DNA from 3 places in the Amycolatopsis keratiniphila genome. Region 2 is predicted to be linked to each of the others. Evidence: riboswitches for the same ligand, from Rfam matches in the RefSeq annotation. Region 2 holds a riboswitch; each other region holds the start of a gene.
The links. A riboswitch is a leader RNA that binds a small molecule or an ion and turns the genes downstream of it on or off. The one in region 2 is predicted to bind cobalamin.
Positions count from the first base shown of each region.

Region 1: another riboswitch for cobalamin. It lies ahead of metE (5-methyltetrahydropteroyltriglutamate--homocysteine S-methyltransferase); the one in region 2 lies ahead of AORI_RS67115 (prenyltransferase/squalene oxidase repeat-containing protein).
Region 3: another riboswitch for cobalamin. It lies ahead of AORI_RS55835 (ABC transporter substrate-binding protein); the one in region 2 lies ahead of AORI_RS67115 (prenyltransferase/squalene oxidase repeat-containing protein).

Region 1 covers NC_021252.1:3,044,851-3,049,387, reverse strand. The annotation lists gene AORI_RS55245 (ribonucleoside-diphosphate reductase subunit alpha) at 1-618, shown strand, start outside; gene AORI_RS55240 (ribonucleotide-diphosphate reductase subunit beta) at 695-1,771, shown strand; cobalamin riboswitch at 2,027-2,247, shown strand; gene metE (5-methyltetrahydropteroyltriglutamate--homocysteine S-methyltransferase) at 2,347-4,537, shown strand, end outside.
Region 2 covers NC_021252.1:5,802,979-5,807,515, forward strand. The annotation lists gene AORI_RS67110 (hypothetical protein) at 1-1,758, opposite strand, end outside; cobalamin riboswitch at 1,848-1,913, opposite strand; cobalamin riboswitch at 2,007-2,155, shown strand; gene AORI_RS67115 (prenyltransferase/squalene oxidase repeat-containing protein) at 2,188-3,195, shown strand; gene AORI_RS67120 (helix-turn-helix transcriptional regulator) at 3,607-4,537, opposite strand, start outside.
Region 3 covers NC_021252.1:3,249,226-3,253,762, forward strand. The annotation lists gene AORI_RS55825 (ABC transporter permease) at 1-203, opposite strand, end outside; gene AORI_RS55830 (ABC transporter permease) at 197-1,138, opposite strand; gene AORI_RS55835 (ABC transporter substrate-binding protein) at 1,140-2,648, opposite strand; cobalamin riboswitch at 2,729-2,882, opposite strand; gene AORI_RS55840 (class I SAM-dependent methyltransferase) at 2,906-3,649, shown strand; gene AORI_RS55845 (cation:proton antiporter) at 4,019-4,537, shown strand, end outside.

The sequences.
Region 1 (4,537 bases), 2.8 Mb from region 2:
ACCGTGGTGAACCCGCACCTGGTCCGCTCGCTCAAGGAGCGCGGGCTGTGGGACGAGGTCATGGTGTCGGACCTGAAGTACTTCGACGGCAGCCTCGGCCAGATCGACCGCGTGCCGGACGACCTGAAGGCGCTGTACGCGACCGCGTTCGAGATCGAGTCCAAGTGGCTGGTGGACGCCGGTTCGCGTCGTCAGAAGTGGATCGACCAGGCGCAGTCGCTGAACCTGTACATCGCGGCGCCCAGCGGCCGCAAGCTCGACGAGCTGTACCGCTACGCCTGGCACAAGGGCCTCAAGACCACGTACTACCTGCGGGCCCGGTCCGCGACGCACGTGGAGAAGAGCACCCTGCGCGGCACCGACGGCAAGCTGAACGCGGTCTCGGCCACCCCGGCCCCCGCCGCACCCGCTTCGCCGAAGCCCGCCGCCACCCCGGCTCCCGCCGCTTCGCCCGCGCCGTCGGCTTCCGCCGCGGTCCCGGCCGTGCCGGTGACCGCTCCCGCCCCGGCCGCCAAGCCGGAGCCGAAGGAGATGCCGAAGGTCTCGGACGTCGACTTCGTCGCCACCGAAGGCGCCGCCTGCCGGATCGACGACCCCGACTGCGAAGCCTGCCAGTAAGACATCGTCGTGAGTGGCGATTCGGGTTAGAACCCGAATCGCCACTCACGACCCCCGACTCGTGAAGTGAGCCTCCATGACCACCTTTGACGCCTCCACCGACGCCACGGGCCTCGGTGAGATCGAAGTCGGCGCCGCCCGCATCAACGTCGACGACAAGCGGATGATCAACGCCCGCGCCGACGTCAACCAGCTGCTGCCGATGAAGTACACCTGGGCGTGGGAGAAGTACCTCGCCGGCTGCAACAACCACTGGATGCCGACCGAGGTCGCCATGCAGGCCGACATCGCGCTGTGGAAGTCGCCCGACGGCCTCACCGAGGACGAGCGCACCATGCTCAAGCGCAACCTCGGCTTCTTCGCCACCGCGGAATCGCTGGTGGCCAACAACATCGTGCTCGCGGTGTACCGGCAGATCACCAACCCCGAATGCCGCCAGTACCTGCTGCGCCAGGCGTTCGAGGAGGCCGTGCACACGCACACCTTCCAGTACATCTGCGAGAGCCTCGGCCTGGTCGAGGGCGAGCTGTTCAACATGTACCGCGAGGTCCCGTCCATCTCGGACAAGGACGCGTGGGCACTGAAGTACACGCAGAACCTGGAGAACCCGGACTTCGAGACCGGCACCCCGGAAGCCGACCAGAACTTCCTGCGTGACCTCGTCGCGTTCTACGTGATCTTCGAGGGCATGTGGTTCTACACCGGTTTCGCGCAGATCCTCTCGCTCGGCCGCCGGAACAAGATGATCGGCATCGCCGAGCAGTACCAGTACATCCTGCGCGACGAGTCGATCCACCTGAACTTCGGCATCGACTGCATCAACCAGATCAAGATCGAGAACCCGCACCTGTGGACCGAGGAGTTCCAGGCGGAGATCCGGACGATGCTCACCGAGGCGTGCGAGCTCGAGGTCGCCTACGCCCGCGACACCATGCCGCGCGGCATGCTCGGGCTCTCGGCCGAGCTGATCGAGCAGTACATGCACTTCATCACCGACCGGCGGGCCCAGCAGATCGGCCTCGCGCCGATCTTCGGCGAGACCGAGAACCCGTTCCCGTGGATGTCGGAGGCGATGGACCTCAAGAAGGAGAAGAACTTCTTCGAGACCCGCGTCATCGAGTACCAGTCGGGCGGAGCCCTCGACTGGGACTGACCCCGACCTCGTAACTCGCGTGTTCGAATCGCGAACTCGCGTGATCAGACACGTAACTCGCGTGATTGAACGGCGAACTCGCGTGACCAGACGGACGACACGCCGGGCGGCCTCCGCCCGGCGTGTTCCGTCTCCAGACACGCGAGTTACGCCTTCGATCACGCGAGTTCGCCGTTCAATCACGCGAGTCGTCCATCCGATCACGCGTGGCGTCCGGTTCGTCACATGTCCAGCGGGCCACTGGCGCCCCTCGGTACGCTCCGGAGTGCTACTGGTTCGCCCGGCCCCAGGCCGGGCGAGGTAACAGGGAACCCGGTGCGAATCCGGGACTGCCCCGCAGCGGTATGTGGGAACGAAAGCCGTCACCGTGCGAGACACGGTAAAGCACTGGGACACGGCGTCCCGGGAAGCGACGGCCGGTAGGAGCGAGCGAGTCGCCCACGAGTCCGAAGACCTGCCCGTGGTACGCGCGCCGACGGCGTGCGTGAGTCCGGGCCTCGTGGGATGGGCACGACCGAACGGCGGTCACTCCTGCGCGCTCCGGGCTCGCCCGACAAGCTCGCGAGGAGAGAGCTGTGACCGAAATCGGCACGACAGTGCTGGGCTACCCCCGGATCGGACCGGACCGGGAACTCAAGCGTTCACTCGAACGCTTCTGGGCGGGCAAGATCGACGAGGCCGAACTGCTCGGCACCGGCCGCGCGCTGCGCACCCGCACCTGGCGGGAGCTCAAGGACGCGGGGCTGGATTCCGTCCCCTCCAACACGTTCTCCCACTACGACCAGGTGCTCGACACCGCCGAGCTGTTCGGAGCGCTGCCGGAGCGCTTCACCACGCTCGGCCTCTCGCCGCTCGACACCTACTTCGCCGCCGCACGCGGGGTGCAGGACGCGCCGGCGATGGAGATGACGAAATGGTTCGACACGAACTACCACTACATCGTCCCCGAACTCGGCCCGGACATGACGTTCTCGCTCACCGGAACCAAGCCGCTCGACGAGTACCGCGAAGCCCGCGCGATCGGCGTCGAGACCCGGCCGGTCCTGGTGGGTCCGGTGACGTTCCTGCTGCTCGCGAAGCCCGCCGAGACGGCTCCGGAGGGCTTCCGTCCGCTGGAGCTGCTCGACAACCTTCTCGACGGCTACGTCGAACTACTGCGTCGTCTGCACGACGAAGGCGTCGAGTGGGTCCAGTTCGACGAGCCCGCCTTCGCCGCGGATCGCAGCGAGCGGGAGCTCAACGCGCTCATCCGCGCCTACCACCGGCTCGCGAAGGAGACCGCGCGGCCGAAGATCCTGGTCGCCGGGTACTTCGGCGGGCTCGGACGCGGCCTCGGCGTGCTCGCCCGCTCTCCGATCGACGCCATCGCCGTCGACCTCGTCACCGATGAGTCCTTTGTGGACGCCGTCGCCGCCGAACCCGCCCTGCGGGACAAGGAAGTGCTGGCCGGCGTGGTGGACGGGCGCAACGTCTGGCGCACGGATCCGACCCGCGCGCTCAGCCGGGCGGCGATGGTGCTGGGCACCGCGAAGTCGGTCAGCGTGTCGACGTCCTGCTCGCTGCTGCACGTGCCCTACGACGTCGAGCGGGAGGACGGACTTCACCCGCGGCTGAAGAGTTGGCTCGCCTTCGCCAGGCAGAAGGTCGACGAGGTCGTCCTGCTCGGGCGCGCGTTGCAGGAAGAAGGTGTCGACCTCTCCGCCGCGCGTGCCGCCGCCACGGATCGCGCGACGGCGGCCGACCTGGCCGACAGCGGGGTCCGCGCCCGGCTGGAGGCGTTGCGGCCGGAGGACACCGTCCGTTCCCCCTATACCCGGCGCGCGGCGGCCCAGCAGGCCGCGCTGAACCTGCCGCCGTTGCCGAGCACGACGATCGGCTCGTTCCCGCAGACCACCGAAGTCCGTAAGGCACGGGCGGCGCACAAGGCGGGTTCGCTGGACGACGCGGGCTACGAAGCCGCGATGAAGGCCGAGATCGAGCGCGTCGTCCGGCTGCAGGAGGACCTCGGCCTCGACGTGCTGGTGCACGGCGAGCCCGAGCGCAACGACATGGTGCAGTACTTCGCCGAGCGGCTGGCCGGTTTCGCGACCACCGACTTCGGGTGGGTGCAGTCCTACGGTTCGCGGTGCGTCCGGCCGCCGATCCTGTACGGCGACGTCTCGCGTCCGGAACCGATGACCGTCGAATGGGCGCGCTACGCGCAAGGCCTGACCGGCAAACCCGTCAAGGGCATGCTGACCGGGCCGGTGACGATCCTGGCGTGGTCGTTCGTCCGCGACGATCAGCCGCTGGGCGAGACCGCCCGTCAGGTGGCACTGGCCATCCGCGACGAGGTGCACGACCTGCAGGAGGCGGGCATCCGCGTCATCCAGGTGGATGAACCGGCGCTGCGGGAACTGCTCCCGCTGCGCGCGACGGCGCACGAGGCGTACTTCGCGTGGGCGGTTTCGTCGTTCCGGCTGGCGACTTCCGGGATCGACGACGCCACGCAGGTCCACACGCACATGTGCTACTCGGAGTTCGGTGACGTGGTCAAGGCGATCGACGCGCTCGACGCCGACGTCACCAGCATCGAGGCCGCGCGCTCGAAGATGGAGGTCGTCACCGACCTCGGCGCGGCGGGCTTCGGCCGCGGTGTCGGGCCGGGCGTGTACGACATCCACTCGCCGCGTGTCCCCGGCGTCGACGAGGTCGCCGGCCTGCTGCGGACCGCCGTCGGCGCCGTGCCCGCCGAGCGGATCTGGGTCAACCCGGACTGTGGCCTGA
Region 2 (4,537 bases):
GAGCACCGCCCAAGCGTGCCGCTCGACCGTGCGGTCGGCGTCCGCGAACGATCCGGTGTCGGTGAATTCGCCGTCGGCACCGCGCAGTTTCACCAGGTCGGCACGCAACGGGCCGGCAGCGTCCGACTTCGAGAATTGGGCGACGAGCACGAGTTTCGCGAGCGGTTCGGCGTACGACGCCTCGCCCTGTTCGTACGGCGCGCCGTGGGCGTAGGCCTGCACGGATTCCGGCTTCAGAAGGAATTGCGAAGCGCGGGCGACCGAATCCGGCTGTTGGTCCAGCGCCCGCAGGGCCAGCACCACATCGGCGGTGGCGTCGTAGTCGACGTAGGTCTTGCCGTCCTCGGTGACCTCGACGTGGTCGCCGCCGACGAGCCGGTTCGTCAGGTAGGCACCGAGGCGGGCGGCCGGGGTCGCGGCGACCGGGGTGGTGATCGCCGCCACCGTCGACACCCGGGCGCCGGTGGACGCCCTGGGTGTGACGAACTTCTTGGGTTTCGGAGCAGGCTTGTGCGGCTGCGTCGTCGGGGCCGGGGTTTCCGGGACGCCGGTGGCAGGCGGCAGGGTTTCGCCCTTCGCGAGCGAATAGAAGCCGACCTGCGACAACCCGAGCGAAGCCTGGGCACTCGCGCGGATCCAGGTGTCGACACCGCTGATGCCGGAGGAGCGGGCGGCCTCGTAGGAAGCCGGGTCGTAGGCGATCGCGCCGAGTTCGCCCGCGAGCTTGTTCCCGGCATCGGCCGCGGCGTTCGCCTGCGCGGATTTGAGGTACCGCACGCCCTTGTCCACCGCCGCGTCCGCGCCGCCGATGTCGACGAGCGCTTGGACGATCAGGCCGGTGCTGTTGGTGTTCGGCGCCTCGGTGCCGACACCGCCACCCCAGCCGCCGCCGGGCTTCTGGTTCGCCTTGAGCCAGGAGACGGTCTTGGCGATCGGGGCGTCGAGACCGGCCGCGCCCGCCTTCTTCGCGGCCAGCAGCGCCGAGAGGGCGAGGCCGGTGGCGTCACCGTCGGTCGGGGAAAGGCCGAGGGGTTTGCCCTCGTCGCAGGTCGAGACCTTGCGGCCGTCCGGGGTGACGTGGTCGCCGGTCTCCTTCGTCGGGATGTAGGAGAAGAGGACGCGGAAGTAGCCCTCGGAGCACTGCTGGGTCAGCAGTTTGTCGATGGCGAGCCGGTCGTTCGCGCCCGCGGCGGCGAGGCCGATCACCCCGAGCGCCTGGCCGAACATGTTCGCATTGTTGCTCACCGCGTCGGCGAGTGCGGGATCCTTGGAGTAGTCGCTGATCCGGCCCTTGTCAGGGCCTTTGCGCATGATCGCGCCCTGGGTCTCGGCGACCAGGTCGTAGCCGTCGAAGGCCCGGGGGTTCCGGCCGGAGACCTGCGCGGCGACCAGCGTCTTCGCCACGGCGCCGCCGACGATGATCTTGTCGTAGCCGGCGCCGGGAGCCAGCCCGTCCCAGGTGAAGTAGTCGGTGGCGTGGCCCTGGTCGTCGAGGAACTTCACGATCGGCTCGGCCCGCGTGCCCTCGCCCGCGGCGTGCATCGCGAAGAGCACGTCGAGCATCAGGCCGTGGTCGGGCAGCGAGCCGCCGCTGGGGTTGTCGAGCGTGCCGTCCGGCTTCAGCTTCGTCGCGAGCCAGTGGGAATTCGCCTTCGCCGCGCCGGGATCGTTCGCGGCCGTCGCCGTCCCGGCGAGCGGTGCGGCGATCAGGGCGGCACCGACGGCGAACGCCGACGCGGCCAGGTACCCGCGGCGCATGACTCCTCCTTGCGGCGTGACGGAGGACAGCGCGGGACGCCGCGGTCACCCCTGTTTATCGCGACAGTGGTTCGTTCATCCGCCCGTTCGGTATCCCGGCTTGCCCTGCGAGGGCCCACGGTTGCGCGACAGCGCCGGATTTCGACCGGCTTCCCCGTCACGGGCGGCGATGTTCTGTTGTCGAGCCAGCCGAGGTTAACACCCGTTCACCTCCGGCAGGTACCGCTGACCAGGTCGGTTGCCAGGATCACATCGGCACCCGGCGGTATCCCGTACTCGACCGGGGTGAGAGTCTTCTCGCGCGGTCGTGGGGGAAGTCCGGTGAGAGTCCGGCGCTGTCCCGCAACGGTATGCCTTCCAGGCGAGCCCGGTCACCCATGTCGCGCTATGTCACCGACTCCTGTCGTGGAAATGCGGGAAAGGGTTCTCATGAGACGTTTGGTTTTCGCTGTCGCCCTGCTGTGCGGCATCGGGCTGGTCACCGCCCCGGCGGCGGCCGCGGCCACCCACAACAAGGCCGATGCCGCCGCGGGCTGGCTCGCCAGGCAGATGACCGACGGTGAACGGTTCGAGGCCGACTTCGGCGGCCAGAAGTTCCCGGACCAGGGCCTGACGATCGACGCGATCTTCGCGTTCGCCGCGGCCGGGGTGTCGGACACGAACGCCGGCAAGGCGATCGCCTGGCTCGCGAAACCGGAGATCACCACCGCCTACGTCGGCGGCGGCACCGAGTCCTACGCGGGCGCGCACGCCAAACTGATGCTCGCCGCGCAGATCCGGGGCAAGGATCCGGCGTCGTTCGGCGGCGTCGACCTGAAGGCGGGCCTGCTCTCACTGCTCACGCCGTCCGGCCGGTTCTCCGACCGCTCCGAATACGGCGACTACTCCAACGCCCTCTCGCAGTCGCTCGCCCTGCTGGCGCTGGACCGCACGCCCGGCGGCGCCCCGGCTCCGGCCGTTACGTTCCTCGCGGGCACCCAGTGCGCGGACGGCGGTTTCCCGCTGAACTTCGGCGAAGCGACGTGCACGAGCGACGTCGACGCGACCGCGACGGCCGTGCAGGCCTTGCGCGCCACCGGTGACCCGGTGAACGCCCGCGAGGGCATCTCGTGGCTGGTCACGAAGCAGCACGCGAACGGCGGCTTCGGCGTCGGCACGAACGCGCCCAACGCCAACAGCACCGGCCTCGCCGCGGAAGCGCTGGCCAGGCACCGTCCCGCCGCCGCGAGCAAGGCGCGGGAATTCCTGCGCTCACTGCAGACCGGCTGCGCCGGCGCCGAGCCGGACCGCGGCGCGATCGCCTACGACGCCACCGGCCTGAACCCTTCGACCGCCCCGCGCGCGACCGCGCAGGCGATCCTGGGCCTGGCCAGGGTTCCGCTGAGCGACCTGCACGGCGGCGGGCGTCCGCAGGCGCCGGTACTCGCCTGCCCGTGACGTGAGCTCGTGAGTGGGGTGCGCCTCCCTCAGACTGTCCAAAAAGGACGCTCAGTTGAGATCAAAGAGTCCGATTCGGGCACTTTGCGCAGTTTCACCCGGGGGTCGTGAGTGGCGATGGTCGTTCTAACCCTCTTTACCACTCACGACTCCCCGCGAAACCGGACTTACAGGTATAAAGCAGGCGCATGCTGCCCGGAAAGTGACCACTGTGGACACCAAGCCGCCTTTGAGTTACCCCTCCTGGGTCTCTCAAGGAGGCCTTCACGGACTGGGTACCCAGGGTGCGGCGTGAGCGGAAGTGCGACTCGCGTGATCAGGGACGTGATTCGCGTGATTGAAGGCGAAACTCGCGTGTTACGCCTTCAATCACGTGAGTCGCGCCTTCAATCACGTGAGTCACGGGCAGCATCACTCGCCGGCGGCGACACGGCGCGCGAGTTCCACGCGGGACCGCACCCCCAATGCCGTGAAGATGTTCCGCAGGTGGTGGTCCACCGTCCGGTGGCTGATCACCAGCCGCCGCGCGATCTCCTTGTTCGTCTCCCCCGCCGCCACCAGCCGGGTGATGGCGTCCTGTTGCGGGGTGAGGCCGGCGAGCGAGCGGTGCGGCGCGTCGACGGTCTCGCCCGCCGCCCGCAGCCCGGCCCGGGCCCGTTCGGCGAACCGGGTCGCGCCGACGTTTTCGAAGCCGCGCAAGGCATCGCGGAACTGGTCGCGGGCGTCGCGGGTCCGGCGATGGCGCCGCAGCAAGGTGGCGTACGCGAACCTGGTCCTGGCGAGTTCCACCGCGCCGCCCGCCCGCCGGTGTGCCTCGACGGCCAGCCGGAAACGCCGTTCCGCCACGCCGGGATCCGACGTCATCAGCGCGTGACACCGGTGGCTCAGCGCGAGCCAGCAGGGTTCCGCCCCGGCCAAGGTCCAGCGGTCGAACACCTCCAGCGCGGCACGGGCGCGTTCGGGCTGCCCGGTGCTGACGGCCGCCTCGACGAGTTGCGGAGTGGCCAGCACGCGGATCACCGGCTGGTCGCCGGAGACGCCCGAAGCGAGATCTTCGAGTCTGCTCAGCGCGTCGTCGGGCCGGTCCTCGGCCAGGTCCAGGCAGGCATACGCCCACGCGGCGACGGCGGCGGGCCTGCCGAGGCCACGTTCGGCGATGCCCTCGGCCGCTTCGTCCAGTTCCGGCGCCCGGTCGCCGAGGAGCGCGGCGGCCAGCCCCAGCAGCGTCAGATGTTCCATCCGCAGGTTGTGCGGCGCGTGCAGGCCGTCGCGCGACGCCGCCCGCGCACAGGGGATCCGGTCGAGCGCGATGGCCGAAAGCGAAAGGTAGACCAGCGCCCAC
Region 3 (4,537 bases), 2.6 Mb from region 2:
GTCATGCCGATCACGGGCAACCCGCCCGCGAGGATCACCGTGAGCGCGTCGCGGCCGAGGACGTCGGTGCCGAGCGGATGCGCGGAGTCCGGCGCCTGCCAGGGCGCGCCGACCGACACGACGGGACCCGCGAGCACCGGCCCGGCCACCGCGAGCAGGAGTGGTATCGCGAGCAGCGACCACCCGAGCGCCCGGCTCACCACGTGACCAGCTCCCGGCGCGGGGTCAGCCGGTGCGCGACCAGATCGGCGGCGAGGTTCCCGAGCACGACCACGCCGGCGAACACCAGCACGTAGCCCTGCACCTGCGGGATGTCCCGGTTCTGCACGGCCTCGACGAAACCCGTGCCGAGCCCGGTGATCGCGAACAGCGATTCGACGATCACCGTGCCGGTCAGCAGCCCTTCGACGGCGCGGGCGAGCTGCTGCACGGCGGGAGCCGCGGCGGCGGGCAGGAGGTGCCGCAGCACCACGGTGCGTTCGGGCAGCCCGAGCAGGCGCAGATGCTCCGCCACCGGCCCCCGGGTCTGCTCGGCTATCCCGATCCGCAGCTGCCGGGCGACGTCGCACAGCTGCCGGGCGACCAGCACGATCACCGGCAGCACCAGCACTTCGGGACGCGCGGTCAGGTCCGTTCCGGCCGCGGTGGCCGGAAGCAGGCCGGTGTGCACGGCGAAACCCGCGACCAGCAGCAGCCCGAGGACGAACTCGGGGATCGAATGCAGGAACAGCGTGACCGCGGTGAGCACGCGGTCGGTCCGCGATCCTTCGCGTAGCCCGCAGACCACCCCGACGACGAGCGCGAGCGGTACGAGCACGAGCAGCGTCACCCCGGCGAGCACCGCGGTGGCGGCGAAACGGCGGACGATCTCGTCGGCCACCGGGGCGCCGGTCACGAGCGACCGGCCGAGATCACCGTTGACCAGCCCCGAAAGCCAGTTCCCGAACCGGTCGAGGAGCGGCTGATCGAGCCCGAGCTGGTGGCGGACGGTCGCCACCTGCTCGTCGGTGGCCTGTTCGCCGAGTACGACCGAGGCCGCGTCGCCGGGCAGCAACGCGGTCACGGCGAACGTCGCGACCAGTACGAACAGCGCCTGCACCACGGCGAAACCCAGCCGTCGGACGGCGTGCCCCCGCACGTCAGGAAAACCGGGCGCGGTCGAACCGCGCCCAATCGAAGGTGTTCGGTGGCGCGGTCACCACCCCGGAAACCCGCTTCGACACGGCGATCGTCCAGGTGCTGAACCCCCAGGCGAGCAGCCCGCCGGATTCGTGGACGATCCGCTGCGCGTCGCCGAACAGCGCCAGCCTGGCCCGTTCGTCCGCGGTGGCCGCGGCGCGATCCATGAGCGCGTCGAACTCCGGCGAGCCGAAGCCGTTCACGTTGTTCGAGCCGCGGGTGCGGAAACGCTGGTTGAGGAACGTCGGGACGGGCAGCGTGGCCGTGCGGGTGAGCGCGGCGACACCCTTGGTCTTGATCTCGCTGAAATAGGTGCTCGACGCGCGGGTGTTCGCCGTGGCGGCGAGCCCGATCTCCTTGAGCTGCTGGGAAATCACCGTGGCCGCGGTGGCGAAACCCGGATCGACGTCGCTGGTTTCGACGGCGAAGGCCAGCCCCTCCGCGCCCGCCTCGCGGACGAGCGACCGGGCCAGGTCCACATCGCGACGGCGTTGGGGGATGTCCGCGGCATACCCGCGAAGTCCCTTGCCGAACAGGTCGTTGCCGATCTCCCCGCGCCCGGCCAGCGCCACGCGGTTCAAAGCCTCTCTGTCCACTCCGGACAGTACGGCACGCACCAGCCTCGGGTCGGAGAACGGGGGTTGGGTCAGGCGCAGGATCAGGCCCTGCATCGTCGTTCCCTTGGCTTCGAGCAGGGAAACGCGTGCGTCACCGGCGAGCCGGGCCGCGGTTCCGGCCGCGAGGTCGTGGGCGTAGTCGACCTGCCCGGACAGCAACGCGTTGACGCGCGCGGTCTCTTCGTTGACCGGCACGAATTCGAGCTCGTCGATGCTCGGCGCGCCGTCCCAGTGCGACTCGTTCTTGCGGAACACCGCCGGGCCGCCGGGGGTGAACGAGACGAAACGGAACGGCCCCGAGCCGACCGGCGCGGTGAAGTCCGTCGTCCCGGCGGGCACGATCTCCGCGCCGGGAGCGCCCCAGCCCGACGGGAACTCGAAGTCGGGCGCGGTCAGCGTCAGCTCGATTTCGTTGGGGGACAACGCTTTGCTGCGGGCGAAGTCCACCTTCGCGAAGTACTGCCGCGACGAGGAAGCCAGCGCCGGGTCGGCGATCCGCCGGAAGCTGTAGAGCACGTCGTCCGCGGTGACCGGACGCCCGTCGTGGAACGCCGCCTGCCGCAGCCGGATCCGCCAGCGCGTACCGGAGGCGTCGCTCTCCCAGGACTCGGCCAGCCGCGGCCGCAAGGAGGTGTCGGCGTTGTAGGCGACCAGCGTGTCGAAGAGCGCCTTGGCCCGCGCCTGATCGACGAAGAGCGAAACCTGGGCCGGGTCGAGGGTTTCCTTCGAGCCGCCCGCGGCGAACGCCACTCGCAGCCGGCCCGTGTCCGCCGGTGCGGTCCCGCAGGCGGCCAAGGGCGTGAGCGCGGCCAGCGCCAGCAGTCTCCGACGGGTGAGCGGATGACGCGTCATAGGAACCTCCGGGACATCGAGCACTGTCCCGGGCGCGCGACCGCACGTGAACGGGACCCCGCTCCGCACTCCACGACAGTTGGGGTTGGCGGTGTCCGGCGGGCAGTCCGGCTCACGGCGTACGGCCGTTCACGGTTGCGGGTCAGCGCCGGATTCACACCGGCTTCCCCCGACGGGCACCTTCTTACGTTGTGGCGCACACGGTAACCCATGACCGGCGTGTGCTACACAGGATCAAGATCACGAAGGGGAGGCCGGTGGACGAGAAGCTCGCGGCGGACTGGGTGCGCCGATGGGACGTGCAGCAGGAACGCTATGTCGCCGACCGTGAAGAACGGTTCACCGTGGTGATCGACGTCGTCGAACACGTCTGCCGCGACGTCGACGAGCCGCTGGTGCTGGACCTCGGCTGCGGCCCGGGCTCGCTGACCACCAGGCTCGCCGAGCGGTTACCGCACGCACGGATCGTCGGCCTCGACGACGACCCGTTCCTGCTCGCCCTCGCCCGCGCGACCCGGCCGGAGCGGAGCGACATCGAGTACGTCCGGGCCGACCTCGCCGAGAGCGGCTGGCTGAAGTGGCGGCCCGTGGACGCCGCGGTATCGACGACCGCGTTGCACTGGCTGCGTCCCGAGCGGCTCGCCGAGGTCTACCGTGACCTCGCCGTCGCACTGAGGGCGGGCGGCGCGCTGGTCAACGGCGACCACCTCTACGACGAGCAACCGGCCATCCGCGAGCTCGCCGAGGTGGTCAAGGAGCGCCGGGCGGCCCGCGCCGGGGTCCACGCCAACGAGGACTGGAAGACCTGGTGGGCGGCGGCGACCGCGGATCCCGCGCTGCGGGAGCACTTCACGGCCGAAGAATTGCGTGGCATCTCGACCGGCTACGGCAACCGGCTCAGCCCGCAGGAGCACACCCGGCTGCTGCGGGAGGCGGGGTTCGCGGAAGTGGCCCCGGTCTGGCAGTCCGGCGACGATTACGTCCTGGCGGCGCTGCGCTGACCACGGGCGGGTCGATGGTGGGGTGAAGGCTCCCTTCGCCGCGTCTAATGCGATGAAGGGAGCCTTCACCCGGTCGCTCATCCGCGCCGGCCACCTTCGCCGACGGCGCCCGGGCCCGTCACCGCAGCGGACGCAGCGAAAGCCCCCTTCAGGCCAGCTGACGAGCACGCCACCTTTGCCTTAACACTCGATAACGCTCTTTGCCACTCACGACGCGTTCGGCGGCCTCGATACCTGGGCGGGGTTCGCGAGGCAGGCGAGGTGGCTTCGCGACACACCGCGCGGTGCGCTCCGACTTGCGGGTCCGGTGACCTCGTGTCACCAATGGACACGGCAAGCCACTGACCGGCGAGAGGACATGTGAACCCGGTGAACCTGACTCTCGTCGTCGTCCTCGGTGTGGTCAGCATCGTCTTGGTGGCCGCGTTCTCCGAGCGGCTCAACGTGGCCGCTCCGCTGAGCCTCGTGGTGGCCGGTATCGGCCTGAGCTTCCTGCCCGGCGTCCCGCATCCCGAGGTCGAACCGGAGCTGATCCTCGCCGGGGTGCTCCCGCCGCTGCTGTATTCGGCGGCGGTGAACATGCCGGTGGTCGATTTCCGGCGGAACATCCGGCCGATCACCGGCCTCGCGGTGCTGCTCGTGGTGGGGACGACCCTGGGCGCGGGCTGGTTGTTCCACGAGCTGATCCCGGACATCGGCTGGCCCGCCGCGTTCGCGCTCGGCGCGGTCATCAGCCCCACCGACGCCGTCGCCGCGACGTCCGTGGGACGGCGGCTCGGCCTGCCGCCCCGGCTGCTGACCGTGCTCGAAGGCGAAGGGCTCGTCAACGACGCCTCCGCGCTCGTGCTGCTGCGGTCGGCCGTCGCCGCGGTCGCCGGGTCGGTGTCG